DNA from 2 places in the Arthrobacter sp. CJ23 genome. Region 1 is predicted to be linked to the other one. Evidence: predicted binding sites of a transcription regulator. Region 1 holds the regulator's gene; the other holds the start of a gene.
What was found. The regulator Rex, encoded in region 1, represses fermentation and respiration genes when NADH is low (regulators of the CRP and FNR family bind a similar motif). The targets are predictions, from matches to a motif close to CTTGTGAANNNNTTCACAAG.
Positions count from the first base shown of each region.

Region 2: the regulator Rex is predicted to act here: its motif matches at 9,454-9,473, upstream of NVV90_RS03035 (queuosine precursor transporter).

Region 1 covers NZ_CP102950.1:3,675,652-3,686,988, reverse strand. The annotation lists gene NVV90_RS16605 (alpha-hydroxy-acid oxidizing protein) at 1-129, opposite strand, end outside; gene NVV90_RS16600 (FadR/GntR family transcriptional regulator) at 208-909, shown strand; gene NVV90_RS16595 (LacI family DNA-binding transcriptional regulator) at 899-1,912, opposite strand; gene NVV90_RS16590 (3-deoxy-7-phosphoheptulonate synthase) at 2,299-3,447, shown strand; gene NVV90_RS16585 (helix-turn-helix domain-containing protein) at 3,607-3,819, shown strand; gene NVV90_RS16580 (30S ribosomal protein bS22) at 3,993-4,091, shown strand; gene NVV90_RS16575 (HAD family phosphatase) at 4,213-5,031, opposite strand; gene NVV90_RS16570 (glutaredoxin family protein) at 5,128-5,382, shown strand; gene NVV90_RS16565 (redox-sensing transcriptional repressor Rex) at 5,468-6,163, shown strand; gene NVV90_RS16560 (hypothetical protein) at 6,205-6,966, opposite strand; gene NVV90_RS16555 (hypothetical protein) at 7,179-7,670, opposite strand; gene NVV90_RS16550 (YceI family protein) at 8,015-8,563, opposite strand; gene NVV90_RS16545 (histidine phosphatase family protein) at 8,770-9,435, shown strand; gene NVV90_RS16540 (TlpA disulfide reductase family protein) at 9,438-10,052, shown strand; gene NVV90_RS16535 (cytochrome c biogenesis CcdA family protein) at 10,064-10,819, shown strand; gene NVV90_RS16530 (cytochrome c biogenesis protein ResB) at 10,819-11,337, shown strand, end outside.
Region 2 covers NZ_CP102950.1:663,055-674,391, forward strand. The annotation lists gene NVV90_RS02985 (TetR/AcrR family transcriptional regulator) at 1-56, opposite strand, end outside; gene NVV90_RS02990 (cytochrome b/b6 domain-containing protein) at 364-1,296, shown strand; gene NVV90_RS02995 (hydroxymethylpyrimidine/phosphomethylpyrimidine kinase) at 1,358-2,218, opposite strand; gene NVV90_RS03000 (TAXI family TRAP transporter solute-binding subunit) at 2,248-3,249, opposite strand; gene NVV90_RS03005 (HAMP domain-containing sensor histidine kinase) at 3,242-4,744, opposite strand; gene NVV90_RS03010 (response regulator transcription factor) at 4,741-5,409, opposite strand; gene NVV90_RS03015 (MFS transporter) at 5,756-7,168, shown strand; gene NVV90_RS03020 (hypothetical protein) at 7,336-7,812, opposite strand; gene NVV90_RS03025 (TIGR01777 family oxidoreductase) at 7,809-8,705, opposite strand; gene NVV90_RS03030 (TetR/AcrR family transcriptional regulator) at 8,732-9,388, opposite strand; gene NVV90_RS03035 (queuosine precursor transporter) at 9,632-10,342, shown strand; gene tgt (tRNA guanosine(34) transglycosylase Tgt) at 10,347-11,337, opposite strand, start outside.

The sequences.
Region 1 (11,337 bases):
AGCCAGGTCGGCGATCTTCGGCACGCGCCGCTTGAGGGCCGGCGGGCGCCCGACGGCGGTGCCGCCGCGTGCGGAGGCGTCACCGCTGGCGCCGTTCAGCGGAGTGGTGGGCTGGATGGTCTGCGTCATTGCTGTCTCCGGACTCGATTGTGTGGTTGGACCACACTCTAGATCATGTGGTCCAACCACATCAAGTAAACTTCGATTATGCGTACCCACGAACTCGTCCTGCACTGGATCGAGAAGCAACTCTCCGATGGCCAGCTGCTTCTCGGCGGCCGGCTCCCGGCCGAGCGGGCCCTGGCCGAGCAGCTGCAGGTGTCCCGCACCTCGGTCCGGGAGGCCATCCGGATCCTCGAGGCCATGGGAGTGGTCCGCGCAGGAGTCGGCTCGGGCAAGGACGCGGGGACCGTGGTCATCGCGGAGCCCGCCTCGGCACTCGGCTCGGCGCTCCGTCTCCATGTCGCCACCCAGCACCTGCCCGTCGCCGACATCGTGGAGACGCGGGCCCTGCTGGAATCGTGGGCGGTGGCGCGTGCCACCGCGGACGCCCCCGCCCTGGCGGAGGCCGCCAGGCTGCTGGACGAGATGGACGCGCACTCCGCCGTCGAGGACTTCCTCGGACTGGACGTCCGCTTCCACCTGGCGCTGGCGGAGGCGGCCGGAAATGCCGTGGTGAGCACCATGATGGGCTCGCTCCGGGAAGCGATTGAAGGCTACGCCGCTGCGCTCACGGCCAATCTGCCCGACTGGGATGCCACCGCCGCGCGCCTGCGGTCCGAGCACCGCGCCATCCTGCAGGCCGTGAACGACGGCGACGGCGCACGCGCGGCCGGGCTGGTGGCCGCGCACATCCACGGCTTCTACCGCGAAGCGGGGATGGGGCAGGCCGCCAAGGCTACGCCCTGACCGGTCCTGTGCTGCCCCGGATTTCCATCTGCGGCGCGAAGTAGTCGGTGGGGGACTCGGCGTCGTTGTTCATGATCTGGTCCCGCATGCGCCGCCAGGCGAGGTCGCCCAGGCTGGCAATAGGGACCGCCGCCGTGGTGAGGGGAGGCATGGTGTACCGCGCGAACGGCATGTCATCGAAGCCGGTGAGGGACATGTCCTCGGGGACGCGCACGCCGCGCGCACTGAGCCCGTTGAGGAGCCCCATGGCGGCGAGGTCGTTGAAGACCAGGATGCCCGTGGCGCCGCTGGCCTGCACGGCGTCCGTTGCCTCAAAGCCGGCGTCGAAGGTGTTCCCGCCAGGCAGGATCTGCAGTTCCACCTCGGGGAAGTCGGCAGTGAACTGCCTCAGGCCCGCGAGCCGCTGCACATTCGAGGCACTGGCCTTGGGGCCGGTCAGGTAGAGCAGCCGGCGGTGGCCGAGGCCCACCAGATGGGCGCCGAGTTCCTGGATGCCCTGGCCGTAGTCCACCACCAGGCTGGGGGTGGGAACCGAGGTGGTGGTGCGGTTGATGAGGACCAGCGGATACAGGGACGGGGCCAGCTCCTCCAGCTCTGCGTCGCTCATGCGCGGGGCGCAGAGCACCACGCCGTCGCAGCGGCGCCTGGCCTCACCGGCCAGGATGGCTTCCTCGCTGGAGACCTCGGAGGAATCGGCGATCAGCACGCGGTAGCCGTCCCGTGCGGCCGCGACACTGAGGCCGCGGAGGATGGCCTGGAAGGTGGGGTTGGAGAGATCCGGGACCACGATGCCGATCGTGTCCGATTTTCCCAGCGCCAGGCTGCGGCCCATGGGGTTCGGCTTGTATTTCAGCTCGGTGGCGGCGGCCCGCACCCGGGCCGCGATGACGGGATCAACGGTGGTGTTCCCGTTCATGACCCGCGACACCGTGGCATGGGAAACTCCGGCCTTGAGGGCGACGTCGGCGATGCCGATGCGCCGGGTTTCGCGTCTGCCCGCCATGGAGTCCTTCCTCTGCCAAACACTTGCTGCCACAGAAAGCCTAGCGGGTACGGGGAAGCGTTTTCTCATCATGACTCGGGGGCCGGCGTGCATGACGGCGGTTTGGCGCGCGGGCCGTTGCTCCTGGAGCCGGGGCGGGTGCCCCAGAAACGCCAGGGCGCCACATCGTGGACGGAATTTGGCCGGCCCGGGACGCCCGGGCTATGGTGTGTCCATGACTAACCGTTGGTATGCGTATTTTTCGTTGGCTCTGGAGGGGCCCGCGTCGCACTGACACGCATCCAACACACCTTCAGAGCCAACAGGGCAGAGATCATTCTCTGCCCTTCGCCATATCCGGCGGGTTCTGAACTGGGACCCGCTCCACATCCGGAACAGGACCCATCATGACCAGCATCGCCGCAGAAACCACCGAAACCGAAGGCAGCGCCCTGAGCGGCGGCGCCAGCCAGCCGTCGACGTCGAACCTGCGCGTCGGCCGCTTCGAGCCCCTTCCCGCCCCGCAGGAAGTGATCGCCGAGCTGCCGCTGAACGAGAAGACCGCAGCCGTCGTCGAACGTGGCCGCGACGAAGTCCGCGCCATCATGGACGGCGTGGATGACCGCCTCCTGGTGATCGTGGGACCGTGCTCCATCCACGATCCCAAGGCGGGGCTCGAATACGCCCGCCGCCTGGTCAGCCAGGCCGAAAAGCACAAGGAAGACCTGCTGGTGGTCATGCGGGCGTACTTCGAAAAACCGCGCACCACCGTCGGCTGGAAGGGCCTCATCAACGATCCCCACCTGGACGGCAGCCACGACATCGCCGCCGGCCTGCGCGCCGCCCGCGGCTTCCTGCACCAGGTGACTGCCCTGGGCCTGCCCACCGCCACCGAATTCCTCGAGCCGATCAGCCCCCAGTACATGGCCGACCTCGTCTCCTGGGGCGCCATCGGTGCCCGCACCACCGAAAGCCAGATCCATCGCCAGCTCGCGTCCGGGCTGTCCATGCCGATCGGCTTCAAGAACGGGACCGACGGCGACCTACAGGTCGCGATCGACGCCTGCGGTGCCGCTGCAGCGCAGCAGGCCTTCCTCGGGATCGACGGCGATGGCCGTGCGGCCCTGGTGGCCACCGCCGGAAACCCGGACACCCACGTCATCCTGCGCGGCGGACGCAAGGGACCCAACTACTCTGCCGACGACGTCGCAGCGGCCTCCGGGCGCCTCTCGGCCAAGGGCCTGAACCCGCGCCTGATCGTGGACGCCAGCCATGCCAACAGCGGCAAGAGCCACCACCGACAGGCCGAGGTGGCCCTCGAAATCGGTGCGCAGCTTGAGGCCGGGGAGTCCTCCCCGATCGCAGGCGTCATGCTCGAAAGCTTCCTCGTGGGCGGCGCCCAGAACTTGGACGTCTCGGAACAGCTCTCCGGTTCCGCCGAGCTCGTCTACGGCCAGAGCGTCACCGATGCCTGCATGGAATGGGACGTCACGGTGTCCGTGCTGGACCAGCTCGCCGCCTCTGCCCGGAAGCGCCGGCTGGCTACGGCCGCCTAGGCCCCTCCCGGGAACGCGGATTTGGCCCAGACACTTTCACAGCGGCACCATCAGCACCTAGAGTATCTAGCAGATGGTTAGATTGATGGCTCAGCATCGACGGACCCAGGCAATTTCGTGGCGTCACTGTCGCGAGCTGAGAGCAAAGGAATAAGAGAAATGTCTTCAGGGGCTAACTTCTCGAACGCACGCTTCATGACCGTGGCAGAAGTAGCCGAGGTCCTGCGTGTTTCCAAAATGACCGTGTACCGCTTGGTCCATTCCGGGGAAATGCCTGCCGTCAGGTTTGGCCGGTCCTTCCGCGTTCCCGAAGAAGCTGTGGCGCAGTATCTCAAGAGTGCCATCGTGGACGGACAATCCGAGTCGGCCTGAGGCCTGCTGTGGTCCGTTGAGCGGACGGCGGTCATTGGGTGCCCCGGATAGGCGGTACCCTGTTAAGGAACGTTTTACGTCATTGTAAGAATCTGTCAGTTGACGAGTCTGTTGCTCAGCTCAAGGCCTCACCCAGCGGACAGGATCTTCATCTAGTTTGGTAAGGAACTTTCGTGGGTTCAGTTATTAAGAAGCGCCGCAAGCGTATGGCCAAGAAGAAGCACCGCAAGCTGCTTCGCAAGACCCGTCACCAGCGCCGCAATAAGAAGTAGAGATACTTCACAAAGCGTGAATGCCCGTCACCTTCCGAGGTGGCGGGCATTTTTGCGTCCTGGGTGGGGCCGACGGCGGCGTTTCGCCGTCGGGCAGTCAGCCGCGACGCCGGGTGTGGATTTAGACGCGCGGCCCGCGGAACTTGGAGAAGCCCCGCCACAGGCCGTACACGGCACCGCCAACGGTCGCGGCCTTCAGCCCGAGGGTGGCGGCACGGCGGCCGGAGCGGAAGTCGTACACGGGCCAGTTGTTCTCCCGGGCATGGCGGCGCAGGGACGCGTCCGGGTTGATGACCACCGGGTGGCCCACCAGGGTCAGCAGCGGGATGTCGTTGTGCGAGTCGCTGTACGCCCAGCAGCGGTCAAGGTCCAGGCCCTCTTCCTCGGCTACGCGCTTGACCGCCACGGCCTTGGCGGGGCCGTGGAGGATATCGCCCACCAGTTGGCCGGTGTACTTGCCGTCGTGGATTTCGCCGACCGTGCCGAGCGCGCCCGTCAGGCCGAGCCGGGTGGCGATGACGCTGGCCACTTCAATGGGCGTCGCCGTCACCAGCCACACCCTCCTGCCGACCCGCAGGTGCTGTTCGGCCAGGGCCTTGGTGCCCGGCCAGATCCGCGACTCGATCATTTCGTCGTAGACCTCTTCGCCGAGTTCCTTGACATCGGCCACGGAGATGCCGGCCGCGAGCGTCAGGGCGGAATCCCGCACCGAGTGCACATCGTCCATGTTCTCGCCGCGCAGCACGAACTTGAACTGCTTCCACGCGAATCCGGCGGCCTGCGACAACGTGAACGCCTTGCGTTCGTACATCTTGCGCGCCACGTGGAAGAGGCTGGCGCCCTTCATCAAGGTGTTGTCGACGTCGAAGAATGCGGCTTCGCCGTAGTGCTGCGGTGCGTTGGGCGCCTTGGCCGCAGCGGCGTTCTTCTCGTCGGGCATGCCTTGAGTCTAATCAATCGCCGGAGCCTTGCGGTGCTGGCCGGGCCCCGCCACCCCGCGTCGACGGCGCGCCCCGCCTCCCGCTACCGTTGAGGCATGCCGAATCCCGACGTCGTACTTCTTACCAAATCTGACTGCCACCTGTGCGCCGCGGCGCGCGACGCCGTCGAACGCGTGACCTCAGGGCTGGGGCTGGGCTGGACCGAGCAGTCCATCGACGCCGACCCCGCCCTGCAGGAGCGCTACGCGGAAGAAGTCCCCGTGGTGCTGGTGGACGGGGTCCAGCGGGACTTCTGGAAGATCGACGAGGCCCGGCTGGCGCGGGTCCTGCAGAAGGCGCTGGCCGGCTGAGCCGGCTGCACGTTCTGTCATCGCTTTGTTGCGTCCGGCAACGGAGTCATAGAGTGGAACAACCAAGAGACGCAATGGAGAGACCGTGACTGCGCTGGAACCGTCGCCCAAGGCGACAACAGGGGATCAAGAATCTGCCGCCAAGCAGATTCCGCCCGCGGCCGTGGCCCGGATGACGCTCTACCTGCGCGCGTTGAACTCCCTGCTGGCCGAAGGCGTGGAACGGGTGTCGTCAGAGGCTCTGGCCGAGGCCTCCGGTGTCAGTTCCTCCACGCTCCGCAAGGATCTCTCGTACGTGGGCTCCTACGGCACGCGCGGGGTGGGCTACGAGGTCCAGAACCTGAGCCGCCACATCGCCGCGGCCCTCGGCCTGACACACGACTGGAAGGTCGCGATTGTCGGTGCCGGCAACCTCGGCAAGGCCCTCGCCCGGTACGGCGGTTTCGAATCCCGCGGCTTCGACGTCGTGGCGATCTTCGACGCGGATCCCATGGTGATCGGCAACGAGGTCGGCTGGCTGCGCGTCAGCGACAGCGCTGAACTTGAACGCGTGCTGGAGCGGACAGGCGCCAATATGGTGGTGCTGGCCCTGCCGGCCACTGTGGCGCAGGACGTCTGCGACCGCGTAATTGCGGCGGGCATCCGCAGCATCCTCAGCTTCGCCCCGGTCCTGCTGCAGGTGCCCCCGCACGTCAACCTGCGCAAGGTGGACATGGCCACCGAACTGCAGATCCTCGCCTACCACGCACAACGGGCGCAGACACCGGGCCGGGCAGTCTAGCCCCGGCCGGGTCCGCGCCCGTTCGCTTGCTGGTCCCTGGCCTAGCGGCCGTACGGGTTCCCCGGCTGGTTGTAGGGGTTCGCGAAGGGCTGGGCCTTGCGGAAGTACGGTGCCGAAGCCGGCAAGTACAGCAGCACGATCGCAGCGATGCCCAGCAGGATGCTGATGGTGCCCACGCCGGGCTGGCTCAGCCCCAGCAGCGAAATTGCGGCGAAGACCGTGCCGAGGATGCGTGCCCAGTTCTTGCCCTTGCGGACACCGAAGGCAACCAGGGCGTAGAGCCCGGCAAAGATCACCGAGAAGACAATGAAGACGGTGACCGCGATGCTGATGAGGCTGTCAGCGTCCAGGCCGGAGGCATTGCTGCCCTGGGCGGCCAGCGCCTCGTCGATCATGCTCCTGCCCTCCGGTGAATTCAGGGTGGCGGACGCGAAGGGGATACCGACCAAGGTCAGCAGCCCGGCAGCAAGGATCAGCCAGAAGGAGATGTTGACCAGCTGCGGCACTCCGGCGGGCGCCGGCTGCTGGCTCGGCCACACGTTTTGCTGCGCGTAAGGGGAGGGCTGCTGGCCGTAGGGCGAAGGCTGCTGCCCGTACGGGGACGGCTGCTGTCCGTATTGGGGAGCCTGCTGGCCGTACTGCGGTGCGGCGGGCTGGCCCGGCTGCGGGGCGTTCTGCCCGTACTGGGGCGCGGGCTGGCCGAACTGCGGCGCGCGCTCGCCATACTGCGGCTCTTCGGGGGTTCCGTTACCGGGGCTGGTTCCGTTACCCGGGTTGGACGGCGGATAAGGAGGGTTGCTCATGGCGTTCCTTTGCTTGGTCGACTGCGATAGCGGCTGCCGGGTGCAGCAAAACGACCCTGCCCCCAGCCTGGCTTAATTCCACCGTACCCCTGCAGCAAGGCGCCAGGGAGGATCACACGCAGGAAATGTGGTGGCAGGGAGCCTGGCGACATTGGCACTGAAGGCCACGGCAGCTTGCCGTGGCCTTCAGAGGTGAGAGCGGTGGGACGGGACTACACGAAGTGCTTCTGCGATTCCGGGAGCCACATCAGGACGGCTGCTGCGACTGCTGCGGCCGATCCGATGAAGTTGATGTTGAGGGTGATGAGCTGGAACAGCAGCGAAATGGCCGCCAGTCCGCCCAGGATCGACAGCACCAGGCGAGCCCAGCGGGCGCCTTCCTTCAGCCGGATCGCAATGAATACATAGAACGCCGCGAAGACCAGGCTGAACACAAGGCCCGCTATGCCGGCTCCGATCAGCAGTTCGCCGAACATGCTCCGGATAGTGAAGATGTTGATGATGCTTGCAATGACTCCAAGGGCCGCAGCTGCGACCCACAGCCAGTAGGAAATGGTCAGCTGCTGCGGCACACCGGTGGTGTCCCTGAGCCGCTGGGCGATGTTGTTGAAATCCAGTCCAAAGGCGTTGCGGGCCGGGGCGGCATAGCCTAGGCCTGCCGGCGGTGCATTGTTGGGGCCCGCAGGGACTCCGTAGCCCGGCATGGGCTGGCCCGGCTGAGCAGGAGGCTGGTACCCCTGAGGCGGCTGATAACCCTGCGGAGGCTGGTAACCCGCAGGAGGGACATTGCCGGGCTGTGGTGGCTGTGCGCCTGGCTGCTGAGGCTGAGGAACTTCGTTTGGGCTACTCATGGCACTCACTTTAGACCCGGGGTTGAAGGATGCCTAGGAAATTTTCAGCCAATTTGATGCCACCGGCGGGGGTTTGTCCAAAGAATTGCCGGATTGTCCGGGACAGCAAAACGGCGCCCTTGGACCGTGCAATGCACGGTCCAAGGGCGCCGCGGGCGCCGGTCCGGGTATTCTGCCGGCGCCAGGACTGTGCGGAGTTATGCGGCAGGCGCGATGAACGCGAGCTCGAGGCTGATGACAACCTTGTCGCTGACCAGGACGCCGCCGGCCTCAAGCACGGCGTTCCAGGTCAGGCCGAAGTCCTTGCGGCTGATGGTGGTTTCGCCCGAAACGCCGGCGCGGGTGTTGCCGAAGGGGTCAACTGCCACGCCGTTGAATTCGGTCTCAATGGCGACCTCCTTGGTGACGCCCTTGATGGTGAGATCGCCCACCAGGTCGAAGCTGTCGCCGTTGGCCTTGACGTGGCGGGAGACGAAGGTGATTTCCGGGAACTTCTCGACGTCGAAGAAGTCTTCGCCCTTGACGTGGCCGTCGCGGTTGGCGTCGCCGGAGTCGAAGCTGGCGGTCTGGATGCTGGCGTTGACCTTGGACGCTGCGAGGGATTCGCCCAGTTCCAGGGTGGCCTCGGCCTGCGTGAACTGGCCACGGACCTTGCTGATGCCTGCGTGCCGGACGGTGAACCCGATTTCGCTGTGGGAGTTGTCGAGGGTCCAGATGCCGGTGGTGACGTTGGCGGGGAGAGTCATGGTGGTGCTCCTTGGTTCGTGTGGAAGGTGGTCCGTTTGCCTGGCCTGCTGATTGTTAGTTGAACTATCAACCGACCCTTGTGTCAAGTATAAACATGCATATGCATCTTTTATTCCAGTGCGGCGGGAACATTTCGCAACAATCTCGAGTTCTACAATCTGTAGAAGATTTCAGATCACCCGACATCTTTGAGAAACTGGTAAACATGCCCCAAGCAACTGTCCATCTGCTTCGCCATGGCGAGGTCCACAATCCCGATGGCGTCCTCTATGGCAGGCTGCCCGAATTCCACCTGTCCGAACGCGGACGGGACATGGCGCAGATGCTTGCCGACCACTTTGCCGCCCGCGTCCAGGCCGGCGCCAAGATCGTGCACCTGGTCGCTTCGCCGCTGACGCGCGCCCAGGAGACGGCGCAGCCCACGGCCGAGGCACTCAACCTTGAGATCCACACCGAGCCGCGCATCATCGAGGCCGAGAACCACTTCCAGGGCCTCCACGCCACCATGGGCGAGTTCATCAAGCCCAAGCACTGGTTCCAGCTGCGCAACCCGCTGCGCCCGTCCTGGGGCGAAGCCTACAAGGACCAGGCCGCCCGCATGCTGGCGGCCGTCGAGGACGCACGGCTGCGCGCCATCGCCCTGGGCGGCGACGGCGCGGAAGCCGTCCTGGTCAGCCACCAGCTGCCCATCTGGGCCACCCGGCTGAGCGCCGAAGGCCGCCGCCTGTGGCACGATCCGCGCAAGCGCGAATGCACGCTCACATCCCTGACCTCCCTGGTGTTCGACGACGACGGCAGGATCGTGCGCGTCGACTACAGCGAGCCGGCCGCGGTGCTGCTGCCCGGCGCAGCCACCACCCCGGGGGCATAGGCATGGACGGCAAGACCCCCCTCGCCTCGCGCCGCGGCGTCCTGGCCGCCGGCGGCGTGCTGCTGGCCGGGCTGACCATGGGCCTGTCCGCCTGCGCGCAGGAGGACGCCCTGGCCAAGCAGGCCAAGGCAGGCGACAACAAGAACTACGTGGCCGGAGACGGCTCCGTGACCGAGTTCGCCAAGGCAGACCGCAGCGCCGCCATCGCCATCAAGGGTTCGCTCTTTGACGGCACCGCCATCGAACCCAAGGACCTGCTGGGCAAGGTGACCGTGCTGAACTTCTGGTTTGCCGCCTGCGCACCGTGCCGCGTGGAGGCGCCCGTCCTCGAAGGGCTGCACCAGGAGTTCAAGGATCAGGGAGTCCAGTTCTTCGGCGTCAACCTCCGCGACGAAAAGGCCACGGCCGAGGCCTTCGAGAAGTCCTTCGGTGTGGGGTACCAGAGCTTCGATGACAAGAACGGCGCCGTGCTCCTCTCCGTCGCCGGCATGGTGCCGCCGGGCGCGGTCCCCACCACGCTGGTCCTGGACAAGGATGGCAAGGTGGCTTCCCGCGTGCTCGGCGAGATCCAGAAGAGCACCCTGAAGGCACTCATCACCTCTGCCGTGGCCGAGTAGGCCGCAGCCCCATGAACAGCCCTTTCGCCGAGACCATCCTGAACGGATCGCTGCTCCTTGCCGTGCCCGTTGCGCTGCTGGCCGGCCTGGTCTCCTTCCTCTCGCCGTGCGTGCTGCCCCTCGTCCCGGGGTACCTGGGCTACGTCACCGGACTCACCGGCGTCGACCTCCAGAAGCAGAAGCGCGGCCGCATGCTGGCCGGTATCGGCCTGTTCGTGCTGGGTTTTTCGGTGATTTTCGTGCTGCTGGGCGGTGCCTTCGGGCAGCTCGGAACGCTCATCACCGGCCCGCAGAACGCCTGGATCACGCAGCTGCTGGGTGTCCTGGTCATTGCCATGGGCGTGGTGTTCATGGGCGGCTTCGGCTGGCTGCAGCGCGACGCCAAGATCCACGCCAAGCCTCCGGCCGGCCTGTGGGGCGCGCCGCTGCTGGGCATCACCTTCGGGCTCGGCTGGGCGCCGTGCATCGGGCCCACCTATTCCGCGGTCCAGCTGCTGAGCCTGTCCGGCGGGTCCTCCGCGGCCAAGGGCGCACTCCTGGCCTTTGTCTATAGCCTTGGCCTTGGCATCCCGTTCCTGCTGATCGCCTTGGCGGTCCGGCGCGGAATCGGCGTCATGGCCTTCTTCCGCACCCACCGCCTGGCCATCCAGCGGATCGGCGGAGGGATCCTGGTCCTTCTCGGAATCCTCATGGCCACCGGGGTGTGGGGCGCCTGGGTGACCGGGCTGCAGTACTGGTTCCAAACCGACGTGAAGTTGCCGATCTGATGAGCGAGCCCGTGAAAGCCAAGAAGAAGTCCGCCGCCAAGTCCGCGGCTCCCGCACTCGACGAGGCCAAGGCCGAGGCCGCGCTGCCGATGCTGGGGGTCAAGGGCATGCTGCGCTGGGCCTGGACCCAGCTGACCAGCATGCGCACGGCACTGTTCCTGCTGCTCCTGCTGGCCGTGGCGGCCGTCCCCGGCTCCCTGTTCCCGCAGCGCCCGGCCAACCCCTCGATCGTCACCCAGTACATCAAGGACCACCCGGACTACGGCAAGATCCTGGATGCACTGCAGCTGTACGATGTCTACTCCTCGGCCTGGTTCTCGGCCATCTACATCCTGCTGTTCGTCTCGCTGATCGGCTGCGTCACCCCGCGCGCCATCGCGCACTACAAGGCCATGCGCTCCCAGCCGCCGCGCACCCCCAAAAGGCTCTCCCGGCTCCCCGAGTACGGCACACTCGTGCTGCCCGCCGACGCCGGGATCCCGGCGTCGCGCGCCATCACGGACGCCGCCGGGCTGCTC
Region 2 (11,337 bases), 1.6 Mb from region 1:
CGGTTCCAATGCCAGGAGCTTTCGCTCCTGGCGGCATCGCCCGTCTTGCGGACCATGGACGGCTCCTTTCGCAGCTGGCCAGAGGTGCCGGAGTGTCGGCCGGCCGGATTTTTGGAATCCTACAGGCCCAGGATCCCAAGTTTCCAGCACAGCAACCTTGACCGCCCCGTGAACACGGGAAATAATCCTAGAAGTCTGTTCTAGAAAAGATTGCTACGGCATGTCTCCGAATGCTGCGATTTTTGACGCCGGATGCCCCGAAAGCCGGGGAGCGTTTTCACGACGGTGCCGTAGCTGATTGAATCGCTAAGAGAGCGCGCTGATTGACCGCACGCCGAACCAGCCAGAGAGGAACGCGGCCTGATGTCCGTTTCAAGCAAGACTTCCGGGATCACGTCGAGCAAGTGGTTCAAGCCCGTCGCCATCGCGGTCGCGGCACTCGTGGCAATGCTGCTGGTGGTGCTCCTGGCCAAGTGGCTCCGGTCCATGACCGGGGTGCAGGACTTCGTCACCAGCTACCCAGGGCACTCCGAGCTGCCCGCAGCAACGCCCACGGGCCTGCCCGCCTGGCTGGGCTGGCAGCACTTCCTCAACATGTTCTTCCTGGTGTTGATCATCCGATCGGGCTGGCAGGTGCGGACAACCACGCGTTCCGCCGCCAGCTGGACCCGGAACAACAAGGGCTTCATCAAGACCAAGAACCCGCCCACCAAGATCAGCCTGGAGCTGTGGTTCCACCTGACGCTTGACGCGCTCTGGGTCCTGAACGGGATCGTCTTCATCGTCCTGCTGTTCGCGACCGGCCAGTGGCTGCGGATCGTGCCCACAAGCTGGGACGTCTTCCCCAACGCGCTGTCCGCCGCGCTCCAGTACGCCTCGCTCAACTGGCCCACGGAGAATGGCTGGATCAACTACAACAGCCTTCAGCTGCTGACGTACTTCGCCGTGGTGTTCATCGCCGCCCCGCTCTCGCTGCTTACCGGCCTGCGCACGTCCCCGGCCTGGCCCAAGAAGGCGCCCACGCTGAACAAGTTCTTCCCGATGGAGCTGGCCCGCAAGATCCACTACCCCGTGATGATCTTCTTCGTGCTGTTCATCATCGTCCACGTGACGCTGGTCCTGACCACCGGGGCCCTGCGCAACCTCAACCACATGTTTGCCGCGAACGACGGCGACAGCTGGCTCGGCTTCGGCTTCTTCGCCGCCGCGATCCTTGTGATCGTCGCGGCCTGGTTCCTCGCCCGCCCGCTCTTCCTGCGCCCCATCGCGTCCCTCATGGGCAAGGTGTCCCGCTAGGCGCCGCCAAACGAAAGACAGCCGCCCCGGAGCTTTCCGGGGCGGCTGTTTTGCGTGCAGCTTAGGAGCGTGCTCCGCCCTGCCAGAGGGCATCGAACGGTGCGCCCGAGGCCACGCGGTTCTTGATGCCCGCAGTGACAAAGGCCTTCGCGGAGCGGGCCGCCTCCAGCGGCGTGGCACCCTTCGCGAGCTCGGCCGTCACGGCAGCCGCCAGCGAGCAGCCCGCACCGGACACCGCCACCTCGCCCACCTTCGGGGCGCGCAGGACCTCGAGGGTCTCGCCGTCGTAGTAGACGTCGACGGCGTCCGGGCCTTCCAGCCGCACCCCGCCTTTCGCGAGGACGGCGGCACCGCTGATCTGGTGGATGCGGATGGCCGCGGCCGTCAGGCTTTCCTCATCCGTGATCTCGAGGCCGGAGAGCGATTCCGCCTCGAAGTGGTTCGGCGTGACGAAGGTGGCCAGCGGCAGGATCCGGGCCTTCAAAGCCTGGTCCGTGTCCAGGGCGTGCCCCGGTTCCTGGCCCTTGCAGATCAGCACCGGATCCAACACCACGTTCGCGAACGAGCCGCCGGCCAGCGCGGCCTCCACCGTGCTGATGGTCGCCGGGCTGCCCAGCATGCCGATTTTCACCGTGTCCAGAACAGGCCGGTCCAGCACGGACGGTGCGCCGGAAGCGGCACCGTAGGCCGCCGTCGTCGCCTCCAGCTGGTCCGCGATGACCTGCTGGTCCACCGGCACAAAACGGTGGTTCCAGCTGTCCTTGGGGTCGAAGGACACGATGCACGTCAGGTTCGCGATGCCGAAGACACCGAGCTCCTGGAAGGTTTTGAGGTCGGCCTGGGCGCCGGCACCGCCGGTCGCTTCGGATCCGGCGATGGTCAGGGCAATGGCAGGAGCAACGGCTGAAGTCATGGCTTCCATCTTGCCACTTGCCCCGGCGGTACCCCTTCTCAGCCGTGGAGTGCCCGGTACGCGGCTGCGGCGGCGGGGTGTAGGGGCACGCCGGCCGTGTTGATGAGAGTTTCCGGGCTCAGGAACTGCACGCCGGTGCTGGACTTCGGGACCAGTTCCTCGGCCTTTTCGACCATGAGCTCCACGGTCCGTCTGACGATGTGCTCGGCCAGGTCGCCGCGGCAGAGGAGCAGGTTGGCCACACCCACCGTCCACACGGCCGGGGCATTTCCATAGCTGTTCGCCGGAATCAACACGCGATCGTAGAACACGCCGTGTTGTTCGCGCATGGTGTGGATGTGCTCGGCGAGGTCGATGAGCCGGAGGCCAACTTCCTCGGCCGTGGACGCGATGGCGGCTGTGGGCACGCCGCCGGACCAGAACAGGGCATCCACGGACCGGTCCCGGAGGGCCCCGAGCCCCTGGTTCAGCCCGAGGTTCACCTGCTTGATCCCTTTGCTTGCGCCCGTGCCCGGCTCTGTGGAGGACAAGCCGGATGCCACGATAATCCGTGGAGCAGTGAGCGATGTTCCCGAGCCAAGCTCGCCGACGGCGGCGGTCTTGCCCGCCAGGTCCGCGAAGCTCCGGATGCCGCTGTCCTCCCGGACGATGCAGTGGACATAGTTCTGATACACCTTGCCGAGAGCCGTCAAGCTGCCGGTGCCGGTGAGCTGAGTTGTTGCCAGTTGTGCCGCCGCATCGGCCAGCGCGACGGCGAACGTCGCCTCGCCGGACAACACCCGTCCGATGTTATCGAGACTCCCGCCAGTGCTCAGCGGCACCGCGGCATCGGCCACGCCCTGACGCTGCAGCAGCTCCGCCAGCAGCGTGGCAAACTCCAGGTAGAAACCGCCGGGCTCGCCGCCGGCCACCGTCAGACGCGAGGGCCGTTCGTTCGACGTGCAGGCCGCTGCGGCAGGCAGGAGGAGGGCTGCCAAGCCCATGGACAGCCCGGCCTTGACGGCCGCGCGGCGGGGCGGCAGGGCGTTTCGCTCAGGCATCCGAGGCTCCCGACGGCGGCATGCCCGGCGGCGGTTCGGCTGGATGATGTTGGGCCGGCGGGGCCGGGAACTCGAGTCGGGCGGCCAGCCCGTGGGGAGGGCGTTCCGACAGGACCAGCCGGGCTCCGTTGGCCTCGGCCAGGCGGTCCACGATGGTCATGCCCAGGCCGTTGCCGCGGATTGTGCTGTGCTGCGGTGCCCGCCAGAATCTGGTGGTGGACGCGGCCCGCTGTTCGGGCGAAAGCCCGGGGCCGTCGTCGGACACTTCGATCGCAACCCCTCCCGGGCGGGGGCGGCCGGCAACCGTGATGCGGGCGGCGGGGGCGTACTTGATCGCGTTGGTGAGCAGTTCGCCCACCATGTGGGCCAGTTCCTCGGCGTTGCAGGCCAGCTGCAGCGGCGAGGTGGGCGTCTCCAGCACGAGTTCCGCCCCTGCGGTGCGGGCGGCAGGAGCCGCCCGGTCCACTTCCTCCTGGAGCACCGGGAACGGATCGATGATGGCCGGGCGCTTGCCTTCGTCGCTCTCCGGCCCGCCAGTGCCGTCTGCCCCGTCCTTGCCCTCCCAACGGTGGGCTCGCGCCGAGCCCTCAAAGGCGCGGTGTTCCGCCGTCGCCAGCTTCAGCACGCCGTCGAGCATCTCCTCCACGCGCTCCAGCTCGGCGACGACGCCCGCCGCGGCTGCCTTTTGGCTGCCCGTTTGCAGTTCCAGCTGCAGCAGGTCGATCCTCAGCCTCAGGGCGCCCACGGGGTTGCGCAATTGGTGCGAGGTGTCCGCGATCAGCCGCCGCTGAGAGTCGATGCTCTCGCTGACGGTCTGCGCCATGGCAGTGAAGGAGCGGCTCAGTTGCCGCAATTCGGGCGGGCCGTCCTCCGGAAGCCGGCTGGTCCTGCCGGTGGTTTCGAGCTCCGTGACGGCCGCGTTCAGCCGGTGGACAGGGCGCAACACCCAGGCAGTGACGCGTGCGGCAGCGAGAAGAAGCAGCGTTCCGAGCGCGAGTGCGGCGACTATGACCCCGAGCCAGCGTTCACGCAGTTTCTGCCGGGCGGCCTCCGGATCGACCTCAAGGACGGCCTCGCCCAGCACCTGGTTGGCGGTTCCGAACGGCCGGGAGATCACCTCGGTGCCGGTCCCCAAGGGCTGCAGGGCCGGGATGGTGGTGTCGCTGAGGTTCAGGCCCGCCCGGGACAGCGCCTCGCGGACATCGGCGCGGTCTTCGCTGAGGCCGCCGGAGCGCAGCGTTCCTTGCTGCAGGCGGACCAGGATTCCCTCGCCGTAGAGCCCCGAATAGGCATCCATTTCCCGCTGCAGCTGCGTGGAGTCGTTGTCCAGGGCTACGTCGTAGGCCATCTGCGCAAAGCGGTTGAGCGCCGCTGCCCGGTTGATCTGGATCTCCTGCGTGAGCTCGCGCCCGGCGGACGTCAGGATGATGCTGGAGACGGCGATCACGATGACCACCGACAGCAGGCTCAGGACGGCCAGGACCCGGACTTTCACGCCGGATCCGCCTCCACGCGGTAGCCCACTCCACGGACATTGATGATGAAACCGGGCAGCTGGAGCTTGGACCGCAGCCCGGTCAGGTGCACGTCCAGGGATCTTGAACTCGCGAGGAAAGCGTCTCCCCACAGGGCGTCCAGGATCTGTTCCCGGGTAACCACTGAACCGGCATTCCGGGCAAGCAAGGCGAGCAAATCGAACTCCGTGGCTGTCAACGGCAGCACCCGGGAACCGACGGTCGCCACCCGGCGGTCGAGGTCGACGTCGAGCTCTCCCAGGACGATGTTCTGGGGTTTGCCGACTCCGGGACGGCCGGCGCGCCTGGTCACGGCCTCGATCCGGGCCAGCAGTTCAACGAGCTTGACCGGTTTGACGAGGTAGTCATCGGCGCCCGAGCGCAGGCCCAGGACCACACTGCGTTCGTCGTCGCGGGCGGTCAGGATCAGGATGGGAACCTGGGTGACCTGGCGCAGCTTCCGCAGGACCTCCAGGCCATCGAGATCGGGAAGGCCCAGATCGAGCAGGATGACTTCGGCTTTCCGGTGGGCCAGGAGCGCATCTTCGCCGCGCGACACGCGCGTTGCCTTGTGCCCCGCGGAAGCCACGGCCGCGCCAAGGGCCGACGCCATGGCGTCGTCGTCCTCGACGATGAGCACTTGCATTGCCTGGTCCCTTTTCCGCTGGATGGGCACCCGTGGCCCGTCTTGGAGATTACCCCTTTCGCCGTGCTTTTGCTTTCTGCCGGGTGCCGCAGTGGGCGCGGCGGGCGGTGCAGGGAAGGACTGATCGGCGTGAATCCGGATTCCTAAGGAAGTGTTAGGAATCCGCTTTTCATGGTGGTTGTGCCCTGAATCACGCCTAGCTTGGAATACGTCCTCTTCTTCAGGAGGACCTTTCATTGTCGAGAAGAGCCATGCGCAAGGACGCCATGAGCAACAGCTTCATGGACAGAACAAACTCATGCAAGACACGGCTGCCGGTGCAGGCGCCGTCCAGGAAGGTTCATAGATGAGCACCCAGCAAGCTGCGCCCCAAAGCGAGGCGGCCCAGACCCGCAAAGCCGTGGGCAACATCCTCAAGGGCTCCGCGGGCAACCTCGTGGAGTGGTTTGACGTCTACATTTACACCGCGTTTTCGGCGTATTTCGCGTCCCATTTTTTCAGTTCCGCGGACCCCCTGCAGAGCAACCTGGAAGCCATGGCTGTGTTCGCCGTGACGTTCCTGATGCGCCCCATCGGCAGCTGGTTCTTCGGCCGCTACGCGGACCGGAACGGCCGGAGGGCGGCACTGACCCTCAGCGTGACCATGATGTCCGCCGGCTCCTTCGCCATTGCCTTGCTCCCCACCAAGGACGTCATCGGGACCTGGGCGCTGATCCTGCTGGTGCTGATCCGGCTGCTCCAGGGCTTCTCGGTGGGCGGCGAATACGGCACCAGTGCCACCTACATGTCCGAGGCGGCCACAGCCAAGCGCCGCGGCTTCTTCTCCAGCTTCCAGTACGTCACGCTGATCGGCGGACAGATGCTGGCACTGCTGACCCTGGTGATCCTCGAAAACCTGCTGGGCAAGGAAGCCCTGGGTGAATGGGGCTGGCGTATTCCGTTCGCCATCGGCGGCGTGGCAGCCCTTGTGGTCCTGTGGCTCCGGCGCTCCATGGAGGAGACCATCTCCGCAGAGCAGACCGCGGCTGCCCACGTCCGCGTGGCGGGCGAAGCCCAGCCGGGCACCCTGAAGCTCCTCTTCACCAAGCACTGGAAGGCGCTGCTGATCTGCATCGGCGTCACCCTGGGCGGCACCATGGCCTTCTACACGTACACCAACTTCACGCTGTCCTTCATGCAGAACACCAGCGGAATCCCCAAGGAGCAGACCTCGGTCATCAGCTTCTGGGCGCTGTTCATCTTCATGCTGCTGCAGCCTGTCTACGGGATGATCTCGGACCGCGTGGGCCGCAAGCCGCTCCTGCTCTGGTTCGGCATCACCGGAGTGCTGTGCACCTGGCCGCTGCTGTCCACCCTTGCCGGCACCAAGGACCCGTTCATGGCCTTCCTGCTCATGATGGGCGGGCTGCTGATTGTGGGCGGGTACACCTCTATCAACGCCTTGGTGAAGGCCGAATTGTTCCCCGCCTCCATCCGCGCCCTCGGCGTCGGACTGGGCTACGCCATCGCCAACTCGCTCTTCGGCGGCACCACGCCGCTGGTGGGTGCCGCGCTCCAGAAGGCCGGGCAGGTGGAGGTCCTGTTCACGTACATCACGGTGGGCATCGCCATCTCGCTGCTGGTCTACATCTTCGCCCTGAAGAACAAGAAGTCCACGCACCTGGACGCCGAGCAGGGCAACGCCTTCGGCCCCGCCAACGTCCGCGGCAGCGACGTCCGGGACAGCGACGACGACAAGAAGGACCTCGTCAGCGCCTAACGCTTCCAGGCGATGTACGACGGCGGGTGCCCGGCTCACGCGAGCCGGGCACCCGCCGTCGTCGTCCCCGACGCTCTCTCACTTTTGGAGCGTTTTGGCGCAGCGCTCTCTCACCACGTGCAGGAGCGTTGCCGGATTTTGGGCCAAAAGTGAGAGAGTGTTGGCGGTCAGGAGGCCAAAGGTGGGAGAGGGTCGTTGATGCGTACGAGCCTCCAGACGGCGAGGCGGGCAATTCCGGCGGCAAGGGCTACCGACAACGAAAAAGCGATTCCGTAGGGAGTCGTGAATCCGCCGAAGGGTACGCACATGAACGCCGCGGCCAGGAAGAACGCGGCAACGTGGATCCACTGGTTCCGAACTCGGCGCAGCGCGGCCCCCAACGCCATCGCCGCCGCGATGGCGACGATCCAGACTGGCAAAGCGGAATAGACCAGTAAGATCAGGAACCACTGCCCTGCCATGCCGGTGGTGGCGGACAGTGCGATGACGAAAACGACATGTGCCACGGCTGCTCCGAGCAGGAGCGCGCGTGCGCTCAGGACGACCCGGTCCTTGGGTCCATAGCGCCATTCCTTCTTCCCTGCGGGCTTGGGGAGGTCTTCCCATCCTGCTTCTTCGTCATCCGGCACCACGTTGCTGCTCATTCTTCCCCCTTGCTGATGTTGTTGAGTGCCCCCTCCAGTGCCGGGTGCTTGAAGGCGAAGCCGGCATCGAGGAGCTTGCGGGGCTCCACCCAGCGGCTCTTCAGGACGAGTTCCGTTTCGGTCCGGATGAGGACGGCGCCGACTTCGAGGAGCCACCGCGGCAACGGCAATCCGAGCGGGACGCCCTGGCTGCGGCGGACGAGGTCCATCAGCTCGCGGTTGTCCACGGCGAAGGGCGCCGCGGCGTTCACAGGCCCGGTAATGTCCGCACGGGCGTGCAGGAACAGGACCGTGCGGAACAGGTCTTCCACGTGGATCCAGCTGAACTTCTGCGTGCCCGGGCCCATCGGCCCGCCGAGGCCGAGCCGCGCCAGGTTCCGGAACGGCCGCATGACGCCGCCTCCCGGTCCCAGCACGATGGCGATCCGAAGCGGGATCTTGCGGGTTTCCGGCGTATGCGCGGCCCTGAGCGTCTCCTCCCAGGAGCGCGCGACGCCCACCGAGAAGCCGGTGCCGATCTCGCCGTCGAGCTCTGACTGGGGCCGGTCCTCGGCGTGCCGGTAGATGGTGCCGGTACTGGCGTTGATCCACGTCCGCGGGGGAGCGGCGCAGCGGGCGATCGCGCGGCCCAGGGCGGCCGTGCTTTCCACCCTGGAACTCAGGATTTCGGCCCGGTTCCGGGCGTTGTAGCGGCAGCCGACGGACCGTCCGGCGAGGTTCACCAGCAGTTCGGCGCCGTCCAGCGCCCGGGTGATGCCGCCGTCGTCGTCCCACACAGCGTCGTTGCCGGCCGCCCGCCCGACGCTCCTCACCACCCAGCCTTCTGCCGCAAAGCGGTGTTGAAAATACCTGCCGATGAACCCGGACGCCCCGGCGAGCACCACGGTTGCCATGCGTCCCCCTTCCCGCGGCTCCACCGTCAGCCCCTGACGCTCCGGACCAGGGCCAGGATGTCGTCGAACACCCTGCCGACGCCCGGCATCTTCGCCAGCGACAGGCCGCGGGCGATGAGCGGCACCACGCCGTCGATCAGGCTGCGCGTGCGGCGCTGGCTCTCGGATTTGTCGTAGACCCAGAACAGCGCGATACCCATGTACGCCAGCCACAGCAGTTCCGGGAGTTCGCCGCGGAGCTTCTTGGGGGCGGCGGGCACCGAGCCCTCGACGGCGTCGCGGAAGATCGCGAGCGATGCCTCCCGGGCGGCGGTGGAGTCCTCGCCGAAGGGGTTGACTGGCGACGTGGGGCGGATGGCCGTGGCGATGAAGTCGGCGCCGAACTGGTGGTACGCCGCCATGACGTCGAAGCCCGAGTGCAGCACGGCCTTGAGGCGTGCGGAGAGGTCCTTGGCGCCGGCCAGGGACTCAGACGCCGCGGCTGCGTGTTCTGCCTGGACCTGCAGGTACAGCTCCTGTACGAGCTCGTCCTTGGACGCAAAGTAGTAGTAGGCGTTGCCCACGGAGACGCCGGCTTCCTGGGCGATGGCGCGCATGGTGGTCTTCTCGAAGCCGATCTCGCGGAACATCTTGAGCGCGACGTCGGCCACGAGCCGGCGGGTCTGTTCACTCTTGGCAGCCATGGGTTCCCTTGTTTCGATTGCTTGCTTCGATTTTTTGAACGTGTTCAAGAACGAGTATGACACGCTTTCTGAACATGTTCAAAATATTTGGGGGCGGGGCATTTCCCCGTGAACGGGAGCAGGGGATGGGACAATGGTGGTGGTTCCGGGCGCACTCCGGCCGGACCGCAAACCAGTGCTAATACAGCGGGGCGACGCGACAAATTCCGGACGCCTGCGCGAACCACTAAGGACGGAATTCCCATGCCCTCGCCCACCGGCTCCAGTACCCTGAGCAAGCCCGCTCCCCGCTTTGCCTCGATCGGTTCGCCGTACTTCGGGATCATGCTGGCCGTGATGGCCGTGGTGCTGATCCTCTCCAACATCGGCGCCTCAAAGGGTGTTGTGCTGGGGCCCATCATCACCGACGGCGGATTCTTCCTCTTCCCGCTGGCCTACATCCTGGGCGACGTCCTGAGCGAGGTGTACGGCTTCAAGGTGGCACGCAAGGCCATCATCACCTCGTTCGCGCTCTCGGTGTTCGCCTCGCTCTGCTACTGGATCATCATCATGCTGCCCGGCTTCAACGACGAGTACGGCACCACCAAGCAGGCCGCCATTGAGGGGGCACTGGGACCGGTTCCGCTGATCGTCCTGGCCTCGCTGCTGGCGTTCCTGGCCGGGCAGACCATCAACTCGTGGATCCTTGTGAAGATGAAGGCCCGCACCGGCGAGAAGACACTCTGGGCACGCCTGATGAGCTCATCCGTGGTGGGCGAATTCGTGGACACCCTGATCTTCTGCAGCATCGCGGCCTCGGTCATTGGCATCACAGACTTCGGCATGTTCGCCAACTACGTCCTGGTGGGCTTCGTCTACAAGACCGCCGTCGAGTTCCTGTTCGTTCCGGTCACCGTGCTGGTGGTGGGTTGGATCAAGAAGCGCGAACCGAGCTACGGGGCCGTCACGCCGTAGGGGCCTAGGAGTAGTACCGACCCAGGGTCTCGGCCTTGAACTCGAAGAAGTCGCCGGACTCGATGGCCAGGCGGGCGTCGTCCACCATCTTCACCACGAAGCGCTCGTTGTGGATGGAGATGAGCGTAGCCGAGACCATTTCATGAGCCTTGTACAGGTGGTGGATGTACGCCCGCGAATAGTTGGTGCAGGCGTAGCAGTCGCAGCCGTCCTGCAGGGGGCCGAAGTCCGCCTTGTAGCGGGCACCGGACAGGTTAAACCTGCCAAAAGGCGTGTAGAACGCGGAGTTCCGGGCCACCCGGGTGGGGGAGACACAGTCGAAGGTGTCGGCGCCGTTTTCGATCGCCGTGAAGATGTCGTCCGGCTCCGAGATGCCCAGCAGGTGCCGTGGCTTGTCCTCGGGCAGCTCCTCGTTGCACCAGCGCACGATGGTGCCCAGGTTCTCCTTCTCCAGCGCCCCGCCGATGCCGAATCCGTCGAACGGCATGGCACCGAGGTCGCTGCACGCCTTGCGCCGCAGGTCCTCGTACTGGGCGCCCTGGATCACGCCAAAGAGCGCCTGATAAGGCTTTCCCACCCGCGATTCAGTCAAGAGCGCGTGCTCCGCGATGCACCGCTCGGCCCACCGCCGCGTGCGTTCCAGCGATTCCTCCTGGTACGCGCGGGAGTTCTGCAGGGTGGTCAGCTCGTCGAAGGCGAACATGATGTCCGCGCCGATCTGGTGCTGCACCTGCATGGAGATCTCGGGCGAGAAGCGGTGCCGGTCCCCGTTCAGATGGCTCTTGAACCAGACGCCGTCCTCGTCCACATGCGCCAGCCGCTCCTTGCCCGGCGCCACGGCGTCGTCCGGCCCGGAGGCGTCCACCGACTTCATGTCGATGACCTTCTTGAACCCCGAGCCCAGGCTCATCACCTGGAATCCGCCGGAATCGGTGAAGGTGGGCCCGCTCCAGTTCATGAAGGCACCCAGCCCGCCGGCGGCGTCGAGGATTTCC